2 regions of the Bradyrhizobium sp. 33ap4 genome follow, and region 2 is predicted to be linked to the other one. Evidence: riboswitches for the same ligand, from Rfam matches in the RefSeq annotation. Region 2 holds a riboswitch; the other holds the start of a gene.
What was found. A riboswitch is a leader RNA that binds a small molecule or an ion and turns the genes downstream of it on or off. The one in region 2 is predicted to bind cobalamin.
Positions count from the first base shown of each region.

Region 1: linked by a shared signal. The riboswitch ahead of Q2M23_RS16850 (DUF1636 family protein) and the one ahead of metE (5-methyltetrahydropteroyltriglutamate--homocysteine S-methyltransferase) in region 2 are both predicted to bind cobalamin.

Region 1 is NZ_JAUMTJ010000019.1:132,149-136,565, forward strand. Features, by position in the region: gene cobN (cobaltochelatase subunit CobN) at 1-1,153, opposite strand, end outside; gene cobW (cobalamin biosynthesis protein CobW) at 1,153-2,187, opposite strand; gene Q2M23_RS16850 (DUF1636 family protein) at 2,184-2,558, opposite strand; cobalamin riboswitch at 2,652-2,864, opposite strand; gene cobO (cob(I)yrinic acid a,c-diamide adenosyltransferase) at 2,901-3,554, shown strand; gene Q2M23_RS16860 (cobyric acid synthase) at 3,566-4,417, shown strand, end outside.
Region 2 is NZ_JAUMTJ010000012.1:106,078-110,494, reverse strand. Features, by position in the region: gene metE (5-methyltetrahydropteroyltriglutamate--homocysteine S-methyltransferase) at 252-2,597, opposite strand; cobalamin riboswitch at 2,699-2,899, opposite strand; gene Q2M23_RS11690 (hypothetical protein) at 3,274-3,906, shown strand; gene Q2M23_RS11685 (nodulate formation efficiency C protein) at 4,249-4,417, shown strand, end outside.

The DNA of each region.
Region 1 (4,417 bases), on a different contig from region 2:
GGCCGGGATAGTTCGAGAGCACCAGCGCGAGCCGCTTCTCCTGTGCCGGCTTGCTGGCAAGCCGATGCCAGGCGGCCACGCGTGCGGCAACTGCAGCGACGCGCTCGGCATCCGGTCGATGCGCAAGATGCGCGAATTGCAGCTCAAGATCGCGCTCACCAGGCGATTTGAAGCTCACGACCCCTGTGAACAGGCGGCCGTCGACCTCCGGCAGCACCACATGCATCGCGAGATCGCCGGGCGAGAGCCCGCGGAGCGACAAGGCCCAATCCTCGCGCCGCGCGGTCGACAGCGCGACCTGGAACACCGGGCATGATGCAGCGTCGAACGGCGTCGTGCCGTCGTCACCGGCCGCGGAAAACGCGGTCGCATTGACGATCGCCGCTGGAGCGCATTGCGCAAACTGAGCGCGCAGCCAATCCGCCACGCCCGCCGCCTTCAGCGAGGTGACGAACACACCGTGGGCATCAAAGCCCCTCTCACGCAATGCATCGATCAATGCATCGACCGGCGCCGTATCGCCTGCCGCGAGGTAGGAACGATAGAACGTCACCAGCACGCGCGGCCGGCCGTCCGGTGCCGGCAACGCCGCGATGGCACCGCGCTGGGAATCGTAGACGCCGATCTCGGGAAGATCGATCTCGCCGACCACGGGTCCGGCATAAAGTCCGGACGCCAGCGCCAGTTGCGCGATCACGGCCTGCGCCGCAACGGGGCCGCCCTTGTCGCACAGCACCTTCAGACGGCGCAGCGTCGAGACCGGCAAGGTCGAGAACTCATCCAGCCGCAGATCGTCGCGGCCATCGGCCGGCAGCACGACCAGGGCGATGCCGCGCTCCTTCGCCAGCCGATGCACCGCGGCCAGCCCGTATGACCAATAGGGCTCGCCGCCGATCAGCCGCACCAGAATGCCGCGGGCGTGCGAGAGCGTCCGCTCGATATAGGTATCGACCGACAGCGGATGGCGCAGCTCCGCGAGATTGGCGAGCCGCAGCGACGGCAGCGCAGCACGGCCCCGCCGCCAGCCGGCCGCGAAGGCAGCAAGATCGCTGTCGGAAAACGACAACACCACGAGATCGGCCGGATCCTGGCCGAGGTCCCTTGGCGTCGCGGTCTCCTCAAGGCCGCGGCTCTCGCGGAAGACGACGTGCATCAGACACCAAGCCGTGCCCTGATCGCGGCTTCATCGATGTCGGCATGTTCGCCGATCACGACGAGCTTCGACCGCCGCGCCCGGGCACCCCAGGGCATGTCGAACTGATGCCGCACCCGCTCGCCGACCGATTGCACCAACAGCCGCATCGGCTTGCCTTCGACCGCGATGTAGCCCTTGGCGCGCAGCACGTTCTGCTCGCGCGCCAGCCCCTTGATCGAGGCGACCAGCGCGTCGACATCCGAAACTTCCGGAAGATCGATCACGACGGAATTGAAATCGTCGTGCTCGTGTTCCTCCTCGCCATCGTGATGCGACGGCCGCGCCGCGAGATCGCTTTCCGCCGCCGCCCCGAGCCCGAGGATCACGCGCGCGTCGATCGTGCCGTCGACGACGGGCAACATCGGCACCTCGCGCGGCATCTCGGCCGCGATCACCTCTTTCGCTGCCTTGATCCCCTCCGCCCCCGCGAGGTCCGCCTTGGTCAGCAGCACGATATCGGCACATGCGATCTGGTCCTCGAACACTTCCGACAGCGGCGTCTCGTGGTCGAGATTGTCGTCCGCCGCACGCTGCGCATCCACCGCGGCCGGATCAGGCGCAAAACGGCCGGCGGCGACGGCCTCGGCGTCGGCGAGCGCGATCACGCCGTCGACCGTGATCCGCGAACGGATCTCCGGCCAGTCGAACGCTTTCAGCAGCGGCTTCGGCAGCGCGAGCCCGGAAGTTTCGATCACGATGTGATCGGGCTTCACGTTCCGCGCCAGCAACTGCTCCATCGCCGGGATGAAATCATCGGCGACGGTGCAGCAGATACAGCCATTGGCGAGTTCGACGATGTTCTCGGCCGGACAATTGGCGTCGGCGCACGACTTCAGGATGTCGCCGTCGACGCCTTCGCTGCCGAATTCGTTGACCAGCACCGCGAGCTTCTTGCCGTTGGCATTGCGGATCAGATGCTGGATCAGCGTCGTCTTGCCGGAGCCGAGAAAGCCGGTCACGACGGTGACCGGAATTTTGGCGAGCGTGGTCATTCTGCGGCCTCCGGCACGACGGGAAGAGGTGGAATGCGGGCGAGCGATTGCTTGCGGAAGATTTCCGGACGGCTGCGCCACGGCACGATGCCGTCGGGCGCCGCCGCATAGGCGGAGGCACCGGCGATCACATCCGCGGCATTATCAGCGGACAGTCGGCCGTAGACATAGGACCACCGCCCCGGCGCGCTGAGCGCGACCGAGCAACCCTGGCTGCAGGCCGACAGGCATGCGACGGGAACCAGATTGACGTCATCAGGCACGCCGGCCTCGACAAGCGCGGCATGCAGGCGTGCACCGGGCGCGAGCTCACCTTCCGCCGGCGTCTGGCCGGCGCGGCAGGTGATGCAGACATGAAGTGTAACGCTCATCGCCCTTCCTGGATTGACAGCGGGAAGCGATGAGGCACACGAACCGATTTTGGACAGGTTCGTTCCCCGTCGCGGAACACCCCGTCCGCCGGTTTCACAACATGCTGCGTTGGCAGGTCTCCCGGCTTGCGGAGCAGGTTTTACCCTTCGATGCCCACCTTCCCGACTCCGTATGGAATCAGTGGCTTGGGCATCTCTCCGGTCACGGTCGCGGGGGCGGCTGCGCTTCGGGCCCGATTTAGCGGAGCCCTATCGCATTCCCTCTTCGCCTGTCGTAGGACAGGAACCGACGCGGGACCACCATTCGTCCAAGCCTCGCACTTGTCAAGCCGAAGGAATGTGATGACTTCTGATGGAAAGGGCGCTGAAGACGGCGCCGTCGGCACCGATCTTTCGCCGGATGCGCGCCACGCGGACAAGATGGCGAAAAAGAAGGCCGCCCGCGACCGCATCATGGCGACCAAGAGCGGTGAAAAGGGCCTGATCATCGTCCATACCGGCGCCGGCAAAGGAAAATCGTCCTCCGCGTTCGGCATGATTGTGCGCTGTGTGGCGCACGGCTTTCCCTGCGCCGTGGTGCAGTTCATCAAGGGCGCCTGGGATACCGGCGAGCGCCGCCTGCTCACCGGGCATTTCGGCGATCTCTGTCAATTCCACGCAATGGGCGAAGGCTTTACCTGGGAGACGCAGGATCGCGCCCGCGACATCGCGGCAGCGCAAGCCGGCTGGGAAAAGGCCAAGCAGCTGATCGCAGACCCGAGCCTGCGCATGGTCGTGCTCGACGAGATCAACATCGCGCTACGCTACGATTACCTTGCGATCGCCGATGTCGTCGACTTCCTGACCACGTCGAAGCCGCCGATGACCCATGTCGTGCTCACCGGGCGCAACGCCAAGGAGGAGCTAATCGAGATTGCCGATCTCGTCACCGAGATGACGCTGGTAAAGCATCCGTTCCGCTCCGGCATCAAGGCCCAGCCGGGCGTCGAGTTCTGACGGGCATCACGATGGCGCGCGCATTGATGATCCAGGGAGCCGGCTCGGACGTGGGCAAATCGCTCATCGTCGCCGGCCTCGCCCGCGCCGCGAGACGGCGCGGCCTGCGCGTGCTGCCGTTCAAGCCGCAGAACATGTCGAACAACGCCGCCGTGACCGTCGATGGCGGCGAGATCGGCCGCGCACAGGCGTTGCAGGCGCTCGCCGCCGGCGTCGAGCCGCACACCGACATGAACCCGGTGCTGCTGAAGCCCGAGACCGATGTCGGCGCCCAGGTCATCGTGCACGGCAAACGGATCGCCACCGCACGCGCGCGCGAATATGCCGGCATGAAACCATCGCTGACGGGCGCGGTGCTGGAGAGTTTTGCGCGCCTGAAGCAGCGCGCCGATCTGGTGCTGGTCGAGGGCGCCGGCAGTCCCGCCGAGGTCAACTTACGCAAAGCCGATATCGCCAATATGGGATTTGCGCGCAAAGCAGACGTGCCCGTGGTGCTGGTCGGCGACATCGACCGCGGCGGCGTGATCGCGCAGCTCGTCGGCATCAAGATGGTGATCGACCCTGATGATGCCGCGATGATCCAAGGCTTTGTCATCAACAAATTCCGCGGCGATCCGACATTGTTCGACGACGGCTATCGCCTGATCGAAGAACGCACGGCGTGGCGCGGCTTTGGCGTGCTGCCCTGGTTCGTCCGCGCCGGCGAACTTCCGGCCGAAGATGCGCTCGGGCTCGGCGAGGCGCGCAAGCCCGGCCAGTGCAAGATCGCGTTCCTTGCGCTGTCGCGGATTGCCAATTTCGACGACCTCGATCCGCTGAAGCTCGAGCCCGGCGTCGATCTCGTGATGGTACGTCCGGGCGAA
Region 2 (4,417 bases):
CCGCTGAGCTTGTGTTTTAACTGTAGTCAGATTTTCGGCGGATGTCCTCGCCGTGATCGAACCATCGGCTGTCCTCCCTCCGCCGATGGACGTCGGTGCGATGCATAGCAGCGTCGCTCCTCCCGGACACACTTCGCCCGGCCGCTAAAGGCGGCCGGGCTTTTTTCGTTCCCCAAGTCCCCTCACGATCACCGAGTGCGCAAAGTCCCACAAGCGATCGGCTTTCTCGACGAGAGACAACAGGCCAAGGCTCAACGGTCGACGGGAGCGGATCCAGCGCGCAGCTCGCGGGCGGCAGCGACCATGTTGACCAGTGCTGGGCGAACCTCCTCCCATTTCCGCGTCTTCAGGCCACAGTCCGGATTGACCCAGAGCTGCGAGTCCTGCAGCCGCTTGCGAGCCAACGCCATGAGTCCCGTCATCTCGCTGGTCTCGGGCACGCGTGGAGAATGGATGTCGTACACGCCCGGCCCGATTTGATTTGGATATTTGTAGTTCCGAAACGCGTCGAGCAATTCCATCTTCGAGCGCGAGGTCTCGATCGAGATGACATCGGCGTCCATTGCAGCAATCGCATCGATGATGTCGTTGAATTCCGAGTAGCACATATGGGTATGAATCTGGGTTTGATCGGCGACGCCCGATGAGCAGATGCGGAAGCAATCCCCAGCCCAGTCGAGATAGGCCGCCCACTCCGATCGACGCGGTGGCAACCCCTCGCGCAGCGCTGCTTCGTCGATCTGGATCATGGTCGCACCCGCATTCTCGAGATCCCTGACTTCGTCTCGGATCGCGAGCGCAAGTTGGCGGCAGGCCTCGCTTCTGGGAATATCATCGCGAACAAACGACCAGTTCAAAATCGTTACCGGTCCGGTCAACATCGCCTTCATCGGCTTGTTGGTTAGTGATTGCGCGTAGCGCCACCAGTCCACGGTGATCGGCTTCGGCCGCGAGACGTCGCCAAACAGGATCGGTGGCCGAACGCAGCGCGAGCCATAGGATTGTACCCAGCCGTTTTTGGTAAATGCGAAGCCGGAGAGTTGCTCGCCGAAGTACTGCACCATGTCATTGCGCTCGAACTCGCCGTGCACGAGCACGTCCAGGCCAATGTCCTCCTGCCAACGGACAGCACGCGCAGTCTCCTCCTTGAGAAACTTGTCGTATTGCCCGTCGCTCATCGAGCCTCTCGCGTGCGCCGCGCGGGCATTACGCACCTCTGCGGTCTGCGGAAACGATCCGATCGTCGTGGTCGGAAACGCCGGCAGTTTGAAGCGCTTGCGTTGGATCTCGGCACGGCTGGCAAATGGGCTGACGCGCCGTCGCATGGTCTGATTGATCGCACTGATCCGGACGGCGACATTGGCGTCACGGATCTTCGGGGAAGTTCCGCGGCGGGTGGTAACGCGCTCCGATTCCGCAAGAGCGTCGGCGACATCTTGATCGCCTGCGAGTGCCCGTGCCAAGGTCGCAAGCTCGCGAATCTTCTGAACCGAGAACGCAAGCCAACTCTTGACATCGGAAGCAAGCTCCGTTTCGAGTTCAACATCGACCGGCACGTGAAGCAGCGAACAGGATGGGGCGATCTGTACGCGATCCTTGCCGAGCTTCGCAATGGCGGGATCGAGCCGCTGGCGCAGCGCCGACAAATTCGTCCGCCACACATTGCGACCGTCTATCACGCCGAGTGACATGACGAGTTCACTTCGCCCGGCAGCAATGATCTGATCCAATAACTCCGGCGCCCGAACCAGATCGACATGCAGGCCGGCAATAGGTAGGCGCAAGGCGGTGTGAAGATTGTCGCCAAGGTGGCCGAAATAGCTGGCAACCATGATCTTGATGGCCGGCCCTTCCTTGGCGAGCCGGCCATAGGCATGCAGCAAAGATTTTTTTGGCCCCTCATCCAGATCAAGGACCATGCAGGGCTCGTCAAACTGAACCCAATTTGCTCCGCGTTTGGCCAATTCCTGCAGAACCTCGATATAGACAGGTAGCAGGTCATCCAGGAGTGACAGTGGCTGGAACGCGGGATCCGCACTCTTGCCTAGCTTCAAGAAAGTGACCGGGCCGATCAGGACAGGGCGAGTCTGAAAGCCAAGGGCCTTGGCTTCCTCATACTCCTCGATAGGCTTGCGAGAGGAGAGCCTGAAAGTCTGTCCCCGATGAAATTCCGGAACCATGTAGTGGTAGTTGGTATCGAACCACTTGGTCATCTCCTGCGCGGGTGCGCCATAGCCGCGAGGTCCGTGACCGCAACTCGCATCCTGACTGCCGCTTTGTGAACCGCGTGCCATGGCGAAATACGTCTTGAGAGAAGCAGGCTCGGCTTTCGAGGCATAGACTTCCGGGATGGCGCCGACCATGACACTGGTGTCGAGCACCTGATCGTATAGCGAAAAATCGTTCGACGGAATGATGGTGACACCGAGGGATTTCTGGCGCGCCCAGTTCGCCGCACGTAGGCCGGCTGCGTCCTCGAGCAACTGCTGTTCGCTGATTCTTCCGGCCCAATAGCTTTCGAGCGCGAGTTTAAGCTCGCGTCTTGGACCGATGCGCGGCGTTCCGAGCGTGGCAACCGGAAGCGAGAGAAGAGACATAGCGTTAACCCCATGTTGGGGGCAAAGGCCATGGCGGACGCAGGCAGGAGACGTCGCGCGAGCGACGGCTGCTTGGCGCACCACCGGGACACCCCGCCCGTGGACGAACATATTGTCGGGGCAGGTCTCCTGGCTCGCGGGTCATCGCCACTGTCCGGCCTTCCCGAAGCCGCGCAGGCTTCAGTGACTCTGTTGGACAGCGGCTCGCCGCTCACAGTTGCGGGGGCAGCGCCGGCATCACCGGCTTCCCTCTTAGCTCCGGATCAAACAGGAACCGGAGAACCTCGACGACTTGGATTATCGGCAAGACAACTCCGCCGTCAACCTCTCAAATTGATGCTGCGACGTCTCCTACGTGTTGACGATGCACGGCCACTCTTGATCGGGACGTTGAAGGCACTCTCCAATCACAAATATCGGGGTGACCATCTGCGAGGCGCGTTGGCGTCGGACCGCGCGTCAGATCATGGAAGAGACGAATGCGGCCTGGGCGATGAAGGTCACGGTGCCGAGGCAGGACGCTCTTCACGCGATCCAGCTTTCGAACATTCATCGAGCACCCTTCGCTACGTCCCCCTTTCTCCACCAACAACCAGTGTGAATAGGCGCGCTATACGCTAAATCCGCCGGCATACTCAGCGAGCATGTTGATCTACGACCAATCCTGGTAGGCGCCATGCGGACGTTTTTTGGCGATACTGCGAAAAGCAAGCATAGTGAATCACCAACGAAAAGAGTAGCTCGCAATGAAAATGGCTGTTTGGAGTGCCCTCACCGTCTTTGCTGCTGCCGTCTTTGCGGTCGGCCTGTTCGGCTGGATAGCAAGGCCACTTATGAACCCGGCCGTCAGACAGATGCTCTCGAACGTTTTGAGCAGTTCAAGCCGAAGCTAGCTCAACCCGAGGCTTGGCCTTCTTGCCCGGTCGATACGACTGCATGGAAGCGCAGCTCCTCCAATGTTGACTACGGCGACGAACTGATAGACGCCGGTCACGAAGCGGGCCATCACGCGAGCGGCGAAGGCCTCGTCCCATCGTCTGCCTTACTTTTGAACTTGCGAGCGCCAATTCCTAATCGCTCGCCGCTGATGGGCGGCTTCGCCTCGTTGTCGGCCATAAAGCGCCTAGCACAACCGGCTGAGGCACTCTCGACCTTGGCAGCAGCGGCAACGACCCCGGACCACACCGGTTCGATGGCGGCAAACCTGCACTCAATTGTCGTCTGGCTTCTGGCAGCGAGGCTTTCAAAACTGCGCTGCTCGGAGATCCAGTGCGTGACAGGAATGAGCCACGAAAGTCGCTGCGAATAGGCTTAATGGCAACATAAATAAGGTGCGCAGGTCGGGAAGTCGACAAAGGCGGCACAAATCTGGTGCGAACTGCCTGCTATTGCCTGGCACGAAGAATGCAAGTCCTCGCTTGCCCAGGCTTCTCCTCCTGGGCTGGTCCAGCATTGCAAGTTGAAGCTTTGGCTGACCACTGAAGTTAGCGGCGCGTGACATCGAGGGACAGCGCCTGCAGCGCGGGACATCAGCAGGTGCTCGCGTCACGTTGCCGCTAACTTCTAGCGATCTCGTAGAGCACGTCGAAGATTGTCCGCTTTGGAATTGACGCGTGGATGAGAACCAGATGGGCCGGCAGCAATGAAGAGAATGTCTGGAACGCGCGTGCTTTGGTTCTGTCTCGGTCGATCGCTGATCTGCCTGGCCGGGCTGGCAGCGACAAACAGCAACGTTCGCGCCAACGACAGCGCGCTTGTCGAAAGGGTCAAGTCAACGTGGCGAGCGCAAGACGGCGAGACTATAGAACAAATCATCTCCA